Linked DNA regions of Variovorax terrae. The protein of the gene in region 3 binds, or shares a complex with, the protein of the main gene of each other region. Links are inferred from orthologs where the notes say so. Each region holds a gene or a part of one and is shown on either strand. Other genes may lie near its edges.

Region 1 (4,082 bases), on a different replicon or contig from region 3:
GGCCCGCGCAGACGATGGGCAGCACGGCGGCGATCAGAACGCACCAGTAGGCGATGGTGAAGTGGGTGGAGGTCATGGCAGGCATCATGTTGAAGGTTTCGTGCCGGAGGTCCGCACGCTGTGGACGCCGGCAGCTATCAAAACTGTAGCAGAATTTTCTGCCGCCCCGCGCGTGGCCTTAGCGCCGATCGACCAGCGCATGCGCGATGGTGCCGAGGTCCACGTACTCCAGCTCGCTGCCCACGGGCACGCCGCGCGCCAGCCGCGTGACCTGCAGGCCGCGGCTTCTCAGCGCCTCGCCGATCACGTGCGCGGTGGCCTCGCCTTCGGCCGTGAAGTTGGTGGCCAGGATCACTTCCTGGACCACGCCGTCGGTCGCGCGGTCGAACAGCTTCTGCAGGCCGATGTCCTTGGGGCCGATGCCGTCCAGCGGGCTGAGCTTGCCCATCAGCACGAAGTAGCGGCCCTTGTAGGCGGCAGTGCGCTCCACCGCCGACTGGTCGGCCGGCGTCTCCACCACGCACAGCTTGGCCGCATCGCGCTGCGGGTCCAGGCAGGTAACGCAGACCTCGGCCTCGGTGAAGGTGTGGCACAGCGCGCAGTGCCGCACGCTGTCGGTGGCCTGCCGCAGCGCCTGCGACAGGTGCAGCGCGCCCTCGCGGTCGTGCTGCAGCAGGTGGAACGCCATGCGCGAGGCCGACTTCACCCCCACGCCAGGCAGGCGCCGCAGCGCCTGGATCAGCGCGTCGAGGGAATTGGCGTTAGACATGGCGGATCAAGCCCATCACGGCCACAGGCTTTCGTGCGGACACCGCGGAACCGGCTTTGCCGGGCCGCGGGTGTCGCCCCCTGCAAGGGGGGAGGCGCAGCGAAGCGCAGCCTGGGGGTGTGCCACTAGAACGGGAATTTCATGCCGCCAGGCAGGCCGGGCATGCCCGCGGTGAGCTTGCCCATCTTCTCCTGCGAGGTTTCCTCGGCCTTGCGCACGGCCGCGTTGAAGGCGGCGGCCACCAGGTCTTCGAGCATGTCCTTGTCGTCGGCCAGCAGGCTCGGGTCGATGGTGATGCGCTTGACGTCGTGCTTGCAGGTCATGGTGACCTTGACCAGACCGGCGCCGGATTCGCCAGTCACCTCGACGAAGGCCAGTTCTTCCTGCGCCTTCTTGAGGTTGTCCTGCATGGCCTGGGCCTGCTTCATGAGGCCGGCGAGTTGTCCTTTGTTGAACATGGAAGGTCCTTTATGGGTTCTGAATGGATTTGATGCTGCCTGGCACGATTTTCCCACCGTATTCACGCACCATCTGCTGCACGAACGGATCGTTCAGGATGATTTCCTCGGCGGCGCGCTGCCGCTCGGCCTGCGCGGCGGCGTTGCGGCGCGCCGGCGAGTCGGTCACGGCGCCCACTTCGACGCCGATCTTCACATCATGGCCGGCGTTGCGCAGCGCCGCCTGCAGCCGTTCGCGGCTGACGGGCTGGTCGAGCGACGAGCGCTCGACGCGCAGCAGCCAGTGCGAGGCGCCCTCGCCCGCGTCGCGCGCCACCAGTTGCGACTGCAACGCCAGCTCGCGCACCAGCGCGGTGATGGCTTCGGCCTCCACCAGCTGCTGCACCGTGGCGTGCCAGAAGTCGCCTTCCTCGGTGGGCGTGAAGTCCGTGGCGGGCGCGGCCGGCGCGGCGCGCTCCACGCGCTGCTCGGTGCGCGCGGTGGGCTCGGGCTGCACGCGCACCGGAATTGCTACGAAATTGGTAGCACCCGATGACCGCTGCGCCTGGACCTCAGGCGGTTTTTCCTCTGAAATCACGGTGCGGGGCGCTGCGGCGGCCGGAGCCGGTGCCGCGGGCTCGGGCCGCACCTCCGCCGACACCGGCACCGGGGCCGCCACGGCCGCGGGCGGCGCTTCCTGCACCGGCGGCGGCACGCGGGGCGCGGCAGCGGGCCGGGAAACGGCGGGCTCAGCCGGCGTCAGAGTTTTTTTTTCCACGGCGGCGGCGCTACGCTGCGCATTCGCCGGCTTGAAGGCCAGCAGCCGCAGCAGCACCATGGTCAGCGCCGCATAGTCGTCGGGGGCCAGGCCCAGCTCGGCGCGGCCGTGCAGGCACAGGCTGTAGAGCAGCTGGGTTTCGTCGGCCGGCATCGCCTGAGCCAGGCGCGCGGTCTCGGCCGCCTCGGGGTCGGCGTCGTCGGCGCCCATGCCGGGCACGGCCTGCAGTACGGCCATGCGCTGCAGCACCGAACTCATTTCCTCCAGCGTGGAGGCCGCGCTCAGGCCGTTCAGGCGCAGGGCCTCGGAGGTCTCCACCACCGTCTTGCCGTCACCTTGCGCCAGCGCGTCGATCAGGCGGAACACGTAGGAGCGGTCCACGCTGCCCAGCATCTGACGCACCGCGGCCTCTTCGAGCGTGCCGCTGCCGAAGGCGATGGCCTGGTCGGTCAGCGACAGCGCGTCGCGCATCGAGCCGCGCGCAGCACGCGCCAGCAGGCGCAGGGCCTGCGTGTCCGCGGCCACGCCCTCGGCCTGCAGCACACCCACCAAGTGCTCGAGCACGGTCTCGGGCGCCATCGGCCGCAAGTTGAACTGCAGGCAGCGCGACAGCACCGTCACCGGCACCTTCTGCGGATCGGTGGTGGCCAGCACGAACTTGAGGTACTCGGGCGGCTCTTCCAACGTCTTGAGCATCGCGTTGAACGCGGTGTTGGTCAGCATGTGCACTTCATCGATCATGAAGACCTTGAAGCGGCCCTGCACCGGCTTGTAGACCGCCTGCTCGAGCAGGCTCTGCACCTCGTCCACGCCGCGGTTGGAGGCGGCGTCGAGCTCGGTGTAGTCGACGAAGCGGCCGCTGTCGATGTCGGTGCAGGCCTGGCACACGCCGCAGGGCGTGGCCGTGATGCCGCCATTGCCGTCCGGGCCCTGGCAGTTCAGCGACTTGGCCAGGATGCGCGAGACCGTGGTCTTGCCCACGCCGCGGGTGCCGGTGAACAGGTAGGCGTGGTGCAGCCGCTGCGTGTTGAGCGCATTCGTGAGCGCCTGCACCACGTGCTCCTGGCCCACCATCTGCGAGAAGGTCTTGGGACGGTACTTGCGGGCGAGCACGAGATAGGACATGCGGGGATTCTAAGGGCCGCCTCCCGGGTGCCGGGGCCGCCGTCCGATATACACGGAACTTCGAACACAGGAATTGCACCCGCAAAACCTTGCAGACCCGAAGCCTTGGGTCTGCTCGCCTACAATAGCGGCTGACGGGCCTCCCCGCATGGTGAAGCGGCCAAACGGGTCAGGTGGGGAACCAAGCAGCCCTAACTGTGGAGTCAGTGCCGGGGGTAAGGCTCGTCAACCTCCCTTCTTCTTTTTCCTCCCGATGCTCCGGGTTGGCGCAGCCCTGCACGCCGCCGTCGTGCAACGGCGGACGGGAAGTCAGTGCAGGTTCTGGCGCGCCACGAAATTCACGGCCTGGGCGCGTGTGTGGACGTTGAGCTTGCGGAAGATGCTCTTGATGTGCGCGCTGACCGTCTCGTTGCTGATCGACAGCGTCGATGCGATGTCCTGGTTGACCTGGCCTGCCGCGACCAGCTTCAGCACCTGGCGCTCGCGCGCCGAGAGAACGTCCTCGATCGGATCATACGCGGGCGCCGCCTTCGGCAGGTCTTCCGACAAACGCTTCAGCAGGACTCGGCGCGCCAGATCGGGCGAGATCGCGGCGCCGCCATTGACGACCTGCAGCACGGACTGCGCCATGTCGCGGAACCAGGAGTTCTTGACGAGGTAGCCCGAAGCCCCCGACTCGAAGGCCTGGAGAATCTGGCTTTCGTCGTCCAGCGCGGAAAGCACGATGACCTCGATCGTGCCGCGATGCTTCTTCGCGGCCTTGATGAGCTCCAGCCCATAGCCATCGCCCAGCCGCACATCCAGGATGAGCACATCGAAGTCGGCTTGCGTGACGAGCCGCCGGCCCGTGGCGAGGCTGTCGGCCTCACCCACCACGCGGATGCGGTGGTCGGCCAGCAGTTCCTGGATGATCGTGCGCCGCATGCAGGGATCGGCATCGACCAGGATGACCCGCACGGGAAAATCCTTCTGC
Region 2 (4,133 bases), on a different replicon or contig from region 3:
GGGCAGGGCCGCCAGATCAAGGCCGGCAGCTACGAGATCGAGGCCGGCACCACGCCGCGCAGCCTGCTGCAGAAACTGGTGCGCGGCGAGGAAGCCCTGCGCTCCGTCACCCTGGTCGAGGGCTGGACCTTCCGCCAGGTGCGCGACGCGCTGGCCAAGGCCGACCAGCTCAAGCCGGAGGCCAGCGGCCTCTCGGACGAGGCCGTCATGAGCCTGCTGGGCCGGCCGGGCCAGCCGCCCGAAGGGCGTTTCTTCCCCGACACCTACACCTACGCCAAGGGCTCGACCGACCTGGCCGTGCTGCGCCGCGCCCTGCGCGCCATGGACAGGAAGCTCGAGGCCGCCTGGGCGCTGCGCGCGCCGGGCCTGCCGCTGAAGACCCCGGACGAGGCCCTGACCCTGTCGAGCATCGTCGAGAAGGAAACCGGCCGGGCGGCCGACCGCGCGCAGATCGCCGGCGTGTTCGTCAACCGCCTGCGCATCGGCATGCCGCTGCAGACCGACCCGACGGTGATCTATGGCCTGGGCGCCAGCTTCGACGGCAACCTGCGCAAGCGTGACCTGCAGGCCGACACGCCCTGGAACACCTACACCCGCACCGGCCTGCCACCCACGCCGATCGCCATGCCGGGCAAGGCGGCACTGCTGGCCGCCGTGCAGCCGGCCCGCACCAAGGCGCTCTATTTCGTGGCGCGCGGCGACGGCTCCAGCCACTTCAGCGATTCGCTGGACGAGCACAATCGGGCCGTCAACAAATTCCAGCGCGGGCAATGAACCGATGAGCAAACCGGGCCTCTTCATCACTTTCGAAGGCATCGACGGCGCCGGCAAATCGACCCACATCGAAGGCCTTGCCACCGCCCTGCGCGCCCAGGGCCGCACCGTGACGCTCACGCGCGAGCCCGGCGGCACGCCGCTGGCCGAGAAGCTGCGCGCCCTGGTGCTCAACGACGCCATGGACGCGCTGACCGAGGCGCTGCTGATCTTCGCCGCGCGGCGCGACCATCTGCAGCAGGTGATCGAGCCGGCGCTGGCACGCGGCGACGTGGTGCTGTGCGACCGCTTCACCGATGCCACCTTCGCCTACCAGGGCGGCGGGCGCGGCTTCGACTTCGCCGTGCTATCAAAACTGGAGCAATGGGTCCAGGCTGTTCCTGGACCTCAGCCGGATTTCGTGCGCCAACCCGACCTGACCGTGTGGTTCGACCTGGCGCCCGAGATCGCGGCCCAGCGGCTGGCCGGCGCCCGCCTGCCGGACCGCTTCGAGGCCCAGCCGATCGAGTTTTTCAGGCGCGTGGCCGAGGGCTACGGGCAACGCGCGGCGCAGGCGCCGCAGCGTTTCGCGCGCATCGACGCGGCGCAGGACCGGCACAAGGTCTGGCAGCAGCTCACCAGCGCCTTCGTGCGGCGCGGCTGGCTGGCCATCATGGTGGCTCCCAACGGGGGGCCGGCATGACGGCGGCGGCCGGCGCTGCGCTGGCGCCGTGGCTGGGCGAGCAGCTCGGCGGCCTGCTGGCCCAGCGCGGCCATGCCTGGCTGCTGCAGGGCCCGTCGGGCCTGGGCCAGTACCGCCTGGGCTTCGAGCTGGCGCGCGCCTGGCTGTGCGAGCAGCCCACGGCCCAGGGTGCCTGCGGGCACTGCGGCAGCTGCCATGCGATCGAGGTGCGCACCCATGCCGACCTGTGCGTGCTGATGCCCGAAACCGCGATGCTGGAGCTCGGCTGGCCGCTCAGCGAGAAGGCCCAGGCCGACATCGACGACAAGAAGCGCAAGCCCAGCAAGGAGATCCGCGTCGAGGCCATGCGCGACGCCGTGGAGTTTGCCCAGCGCACCAGCGCCCGCGGCCGCGGCAAGGCCGTGCTGGTGTACCCGGCCGAGCGCATGAACACGGTGACGGCCAACGCCTTGCTCAAGACACTCGAGGAGCCGCCCGGCGACGTGAAATTCGTGCTCGCCAGCGAAGCCTCGCATCAACTGCTGCCCACCATCCGCAGCCGCTGCCTGGGCCACACCATGGTCTGGCCGGAGGCGCCCGCGGCGCTGGCCTGGCTGCAGCAGCAGGGCGTGGCCTCTGCCGACGCGCCGGCCCTGCTGCGCGCGGCCGGCGGCCGGCCCGACGACGCGCTGGGCTTCGCGCAGTCCGGGCGCGATCCCAAGCTGTGGGCGCTGCTGCCCCGGGCCATGGCGCGCGGCGATGCCGGCGCGCTGGCCAACTGGGCTCCGGCGCACGCCGTCGATGCCTTGCAAAAGCTCTGCCACGACCTGCTGGCGCTGCAGGCCGGCGCGCAGCCCCGCTTCTTCGCGGCAGCCGACCTGCCGGCCGCTCCCACCGCGTCGCTGGCGGCGCTGACCCGCTGGTCGCGCGACCTGGGCCAGGCCGCGCGCACCGTGGAACACCCGTTCAATGCCGGACTGATGCTGGAGGCGCTTGTGAGCCAGGCCCGCCTGGCCCTAAACTCGAGGCCCTGAGCCTTCGCTGCCCATGAGCAATCCTTCTCCCACCACCCCGCGCCCCAGCGTCATCCAGCTCGCCATCAAGGAAAAGGCGGCCCTTTACGCCGCCTACATTCCCTTGTTCTCCGAAGGCGGCATCTTCATCCCGACGACGCGCGACTACCGGCTGGGCGATGATGTCTACGTGCTGCTGTCGCTGCCCGAAGACCCGCAGCGCTACCCGGTGGCCGGCAAGGTGGCCTGGGTCACGCCGCCGCGCGCCGCGGGCAACCGCACGCAGGGCGTGGGCATCCGGTTTCCGGCCGACGAGAAGTCGCGCCTGCTCAAGATCAGGATCGAAGAGCTGCTGGGCGGGCACCTGGCGTCGGAACGGCCGACCCAGACCATTTGATCTGCTACGGTTTTCGTAGCGCCCAATGACCGCAGCACCTGGACCTGCGGCCCTTTTCATTGATATTCCATGTTTGTCGACTCGCATTGCCACCTGAGCTTTCCCGAACTGGCCGCACAGCTGCCGCAGATCCGCCAGGCCATGGCCGAGGCGCAGGTGGACCGGGCGCTGTGCATCTGCACCACGCTGGAGGAGTTCGATTCGGTCCATGCGCTGGCCATGCGCTATGACAACTTCTGGGCCACCGTGGGCGTGCACCCCGACAACGAAGGCGTTACCGAGCCCAGCCTGCAGGACCTGCTCGAGCGCGCCGCGCAGCCGCGCGTGGTGGCCATCGGCGAAACCGGGCTCGACTACTACCAGATGGACGAGCGCAAGGGCGGCCGCACGCTGGCCGACATGGAGTGGCAGCGCGAGCGCTTTCGCACCCACATCCGCGCCGCGCGCCAGTGCGGCAAGCCGCTGGTGATCCACACCCGCAGCGCCTCGGCCGACACGCTGGCCATCCTGAAGGAGGAGGGCGAGGACGGCTCCCGTGGCGCGGCCGGCGGGGTGTTCCATTGCTTCACCGAAACCGCACAGGTGGCCCGGGCTGCGCTGGACCTGGGGTTCTATATCTCGTTCTCCGGCATCCTGACCTTCAAGAACGCGCAGGACCTGCGCGACGTGGCGGCCTTCGTGCCGCTGGACCGCCTGCTGATCGAGACCGACAGCCCCTATCTGGCCCCCGTGCCTTACCGCGGCAAGACCAACAACCCCTCCTACGTGCCCTACGTGGCCCGTCAGGTGGCCGATCTGAAGCAGCTCCCGATGGAACAGATTGCCGAGGTTACGAGCGCCAATTTCGAGCGCCTGTTCAAGGGAGTTCAATCATGAGAAATTACTTTAAGAATTTAATTTATTTGATTGTTTTAATTGGATTTAATGTTTGTCATGCCGGCTCCTACGAGGATTTTTTCGTTGCCATCAAGCAGGACAATGCGGCGGCCATGACGCGCCTGCTGCAGCGCGGCTTCGACCCCAATACGCCCGATCCGAAGGGGCAGAACGGCCTCTACCTCGCGCTGCGCGAACCGTCGCTCAAGGTGGCGCAGGTATTGATCGACTGGCCCAAGACCGATGTCGATGTCCTCAACGCCCAGGGTGAAAGCCCGCTGATGATTGCGGCGCTCAAAGGGCAGCTCGACATCGCCCGAAAGCTGATCGAGCGCGATGCCAGCGTCAACAAGACCGGCTGGGCGCCGCTGCACTACGCGGCCACCAACAGCCACCTCGACGTCATGCGGCT
Region 3 (4,093 bases):
CGCGAGCTGGTGGAGCGGCTCGCGCAGCACGGTGTGCTGTCCAAGGAAACCCATGAGACCGTGATCCGCTTCGCGCCGCCGCTGACCATCACGACAGCGCTGCTGGACCGGGCTTTGGATGCTTTTGAAGCCGTGGTCCTTGAAAAACGGCGCGAGCTTGCTATTAATTCGGGAGCGCCCGCGTTGCCCGAGCCTGTTGCCGGAGTCGTGGCGCCTGCCGATGGAGTGAGCGCCCGAGTGAACCCCGACCCAGCCGCGCCGCACCTGCTGATGAGCCCGCCCGACCATTTCGAGGTGGCTTACTCGATCAATCCCTGGATGAATCCCGACCAATGGTCGCTCGACGCGCGGCGGCTCTCGCGCGATGCGCAGGCCGGCTGGGCCGCGCTCAAGGCCACCTACGAATCGCTGGGGGCGCAGGTGGTGGTCAAGCCAGCCGCGCGCGGCCTGCCCGACCTGGTGTTCACCGCCAACTGCGCCGTGGTGCTCGATGGCAAGGCCCTGCTGGCGCGCTACCTGCGGGAAGAGCGCGCTGGCGAGGAGGCGCATGGCCGGCACATGTTCGAGCAGCTGCAGGCTCGCGGCGAGATCGACTCGCTGCACCGCACGCCCGAGGGCGTGTATTTCGAGGGCGCGGGCGACGCCATCTACGACGCCGGCCGCGGCCTGATGTGGATGGGCTACGGCCAGCGCTCGTGCCGCGCCGCGCACCACACGGTGGAGCAGGTGTTCGGCATTCCCACGCTGCCGCTGGAGCTGGTGGATCCGCGCTACTACCACCTCGACACCTGTTTCTGCCTGCTGTCGGGCGGCGAGATCGTCTACCACCCGGCGGCCTTCACCGGGGAGGGGCGCGCGCAGATCAGGGCGCTGGCGGGCCGCCAACTGATCGAGGCGCCGCTGGAGGACGCCGAGCACCTGGGCGTCAACTCGGTCTGCATCGGCCGCGACGTGGTCATGTGCCACTGCTCGTCCGGGCTGCGCGCCCAGATCGAGGCGCGCGGCTACCGCGTGCACGTGGTGCCGCTGGGCGCCTTCAACCGCTCGGGCGGCGCGGCCTACTGCCTCACCCTCACGCTCAACAACCGCTACCGGGGCCGCGCCGCCGGGGTGCCGCACCCCCGCCTGCCGGAGCCGGGCGAGCGCCGGGCCGCGTAAACTCGGGGCGCATGCAGATCGCCGCTCCCCAACTCAGCCAGCACTTGCAGCGCGGCCTGAAATCCCTGTACACCTTGCACGGCGATGAGCCGCTGCTGGTGCAGGAAGCGGCCGATGCGATCCGCGCGGCCGCGCGCGCACAGGGCTACACCGAGCGCAGCTCGCACACCGTGGCGGGCGCCCATTTCGACTGGAGCGAGGTGCTGGCCGCCGGCGGCTCGCTGTCCCTGTTCGCGGACAAGCAGATCGTCGAGATCCGCATTCCTTCCGGCAAACCCGGCAAGGAAGGCAGTCCGGCGATCCAGCAACTGGCCGAAAGCGCGCAGGGCAACGACAGCACGCTGACCCTGTTCATGCTGCCGCGGCTGGACAAGATGACCAAGGGCGGCGCCTGGTTCTCGGCGCTCGAGAGCTTCGGCGTCACCGTGCAGGTGGACCCGGTGGAGCGCGCCGCGCTGCCGCCCTGGATCGCGCAGCGGCTGGCCCTGCAGGGCCAGCGCGTGACGGCCGGCGAGGAGGGCCAGCGCACGCTGCAGTTCTTTGCTGACCGCGTCGAAGGCAACCTGCTGGCCGCGCACCAGGAGATCCAGAAGCTCGCGTTGCTCTATCCGCCAGGCGAGCTGAATTTCGAGCAAGTGGAAAGCGCCGTGCTCAACGTGGCGCGCTATGACGTGTTCAAGCTGTCCGAAGCCGTGCTCGGTGGCCAGGCCGCTCGCGTGCAGCGCATGCTCGACGGCCTGCAGGCCGAGGGCGAGGCCGAGGTGCTGGTGCACTACACGCTGGCCGAGGACATCCGCGCGCTCAAGCGCGTCAAGGACGCGGTCGGCCAGGGCCGCCCGCTGCCCATGGCGCTGCGCGAGCAGCGCATCTGGGGGCTCAAGGAGCGGCTGTTCGAGCGCGTGCTGCCCCGCCTGTCGTCCACCACCGTGGACAACCTGCTGCATGCCGCGCACCAGGTCGACGGCATCGTCAAGGGGCTGAAAGCGCCTGGCTGGCCCACCGAGGGCTGGCAGGCGCTGCACCGGCTCGCGATGATGCTGTGCCGGGAATGCGCGGCGCCGGCCCGGGCCGGCTGAATCCCGGAACTGAGCTCCTTCACCTGTCAGGCTTTGTTGGCATCCCTTGCCTACACTGGCCGCTCCACGGAGACCCGAGGAGACAAAGCCATGCAAACTGGCCAATGGATTCTGCGCCGCGCCTGGGCGGTGCTGCTCGCCGCTGCGGCGGCATGTCCCGCGTTCGCCCAGCGGGTCCCCTTCGACTCCGGCGATGCGAACTTCAGCGCCGAGGGGCTGGTGAAGGGGGTGGCAGCCGACGAGGCCGCCTGCGCCCGGGTGCGCGACGCCGTCTGGGCGCGCCCGGCCTCGGGCCAGCCCGAATGCATCCGCTACTGGGCCGCGGGCCTGCCCGCCTCGGGCCAGGCCGCGCGCGTGCTGGTCTACATTCCTGGCGACCAACTGGTGTTCGACGAACCGGAGCGAGGCTATGCCTCGCGCCATCCGCGCGCGATGCAGCAGCTTGCCGGTGATATGCAGGCGACGCTGGGCGTGCCGCTGATCGTGCTGTCGCGGCCGGGCACCTTCGGCTCGTCCGGCGAGCACCGGCAGCGCCGGCGGGAGCATGAGGCGCGGCTGACCGACGCGGCGGTGGACGCGATCAAGGCCCGGCACGGGGTCGCCGAATTCGGGCTGGTGGGCCTGAGCGGCGGCGGCCATCTGGTGGCGGCCCTGCTCGGGTGGCGCGCCGACGTGCTCTGCGCCGTCCCGGCCTCGTCCGTCTCGTCGCCCAGGCTGCGCTGGCAGGCCTTCGGGCGCGACCGCGACCTGACCGGCTTTGCGGATTCCTACGAGCCGGTGGACCACCTGCGGCCCGGTGTCGCCCACAGCGGCCTGCGCGTCTTCGTGCTGGGCGACCCCAAGGACACCAACGTGCCCTGGCACACCCAGACGCCGCTGGCCGAGCGCCTGCGCGCCATCGGGGTGGACACGCAGGTGCTGACCGGCGAGGGCAGCGACGGGCAGCGGCATGCCCTGGGCGGCTCCGGCCGCCAGGTGGGCGCGAAATGCCTGCAGGGAGCGCCCACGCAGGACATCCTTGACCTGGCGGCCAAAGGGCTGAAAGGCTGAAGAGCGGCGCGGCGTTGCGGTGCCATGCGAAAATCCAGCGCATGAACGCCCTCAATATCGCCGAATACATGCAGACGCTGGGCCTGCAGGCCAGGGTCGCTTCGGCGCAGATGGCGCGGGCGAGCGCCGCCGCCAAGAACCGCGCGCTGAAAGGACTGGCCCGGCTGCTGCGCGAGAACGTGGCGGCCCTGCAGGCCGACAATGCCCGGGATCTGGAGCGCGCCGTGGCCGCCGGCCTGGCCGCGCCGATGGTGGACCGGCTCAAGCTCACGCCCAAGGTGCTCGACACCTGCGCCCAGGGTTGCGAACAGCTCGCCGCCATGCCCGACATCATCGGCGAGATCATCGGCATGAAGCAGCAGCCCAGCGGCATCCGCGTGGGCCAGATGCGCGTGCCCATCGGCGTGTTCGGCATGATCTTCGAGAGCCGCCCCAACGTGACCATCGAGGCCGCCAGCCTGAGCATCAAGAGCGGCAACGCCTGCATCCTGCGCGGCGGCTCGGAGGCCATCGAGTCCAACAAGGCGCTGGCGCTGCTGGTGCGGCAGGCGCTGGCCGAGGCCGGCCTGCCCGAGGACGCGGTGCAACTGGTGCAGACCACCGACCGCGAGGCCGTGGGTCAGCTCATCACCATGCCCCAGTACGTGGACGTGGTCATCCCGCGCGGCGGCAAGGGCCTGATCGAACGCATCAGCCGCGAGGCCAAGGTACCGGTGATCAAGCACCTGGACGGCAACTGCCATGTCTACGTGGACGATCCCTGCGACATCGACATGGCCGTGACCGTGGCCGACAACGCCAAGACCCAG

What was found. The genes of interacting proteins can lie anywhere in the genome.
Region 1: the proteins of holA (region 3) and dnaX are in contact, whole or in part, in a cryo-EM structure (PDB 8GIZ), measured with the Escherichia coli proteins. The link is inferred for Variovorax terrae from one-to-one orthologs.
Region 2: the proteins of holA (region 3) and MMF98_RS08815 are in contact, whole or in part, in a cryo-EM structure (PDB 8GIZ), measured with the Escherichia coli proteins. The link is inferred for Variovorax terrae from one-to-one orthologs.

Annotation. Positions count from the first base shown.
Region 1 is NZ_JALGBI010000001.1:1,604,066-1,608,147, reverse strand. The notes cover bases 674-3,557. They hold dnaX (DNA polymerase III subunit gamma/tau), read right to left. Parts: upstream 3,110-3,557; coding sequence 1,238-3,109; downstream 674-1,237. Other genes in these bases: MMF98_RS07585 (LuxR C-terminal-related transcriptional regulator), read right to left, coding at 3,419-3,557; MMF98_RS07600 (YbaB/EbfC family nucleoid-associated protein), read right to left, coding at 895-1,227; recR (recombination mediator RecR), read right to left, coding at 674-769. Also shown: MMF98_RS07610 (MAPEG family protein), read right to left, coding at 1-76; more of recR, read right to left, coding at 179-673; more of MMF98_RS07585, read right to left, coding at 3,558-4,066. UniProt on the Escherichia coli protein: Part of the beta sliding clamp loading complex, which hydrolyzes ATP to load the beta clamp onto primed DNA to form the DNA replication pre-initiation complex.
Region 2 is NZ_JALGBI010000001.1:1,868,354-1,872,486, forward strand. Bases 526-3,460 are described here. They hold MMF98_RS08815 (DNA polymerase III subunit delta'), read left to right. Parts: upstream 526-1,452; coding sequence 1,453-2,469; downstream 2,470-3,460. Other genes in these bases: mltG (endolytic transglycosylase MltG), read left to right, coding at 526-774; tmk (dTMP kinase), read left to right, coding at 779-1,456; MMF98_RS08820 (PilZ domain-containing protein), read left to right, coding at 2,483-2,845; MMF98_RS08825 (TatD family hydrolase), read left to right, coding at 2,915-3,460. Also shown: more of mltG, read left to right, coding at 1-525; more of MMF98_RS08825, read left to right, coding at 3,461-3,721; MMF98_RS08830 (ankyrin repeat domain-containing protein), read left to right, coding at 3,718-4,133. UniProt on the Escherichia coli protein: Part of the beta sliding clamp loading complex, which hydrolyzes ATP to load the beta clamp onto primed DNA to form the DNA replication pre-initiation complex.
Region 3 is NZ_JALGBI010000003.1:603,991-608,083, forward strand. The notes cover bases 307-3,201. They hold holA (DNA polymerase III subunit delta), read left to right. Parts: upstream 307-1,169; coding sequence 1,170-2,234; downstream 2,235-3,201. Other genes in these bases: rocD (ornithine--oxo-acid transaminase), read left to right, coding at 307-1,158; MMF98_RS22230 (alpha/beta hydrolase family protein), read left to right, coding at 2,325-3,201. Outside these bases: more of rocD, read left to right, coding at 1-306; more of MMF98_RS22230, read left to right, coding at 3,202-3,284; MMF98_RS22235 (glutamate-5-semialdehyde dehydrogenase), read left to right, coding at 3,326-4,093. UniProt on the Escherichia coli protein: Part of the beta sliding clamp loading complex, which hydrolyzes ATP to load the beta clamp onto primed DNA to form the DNA replication pre-initiation complex.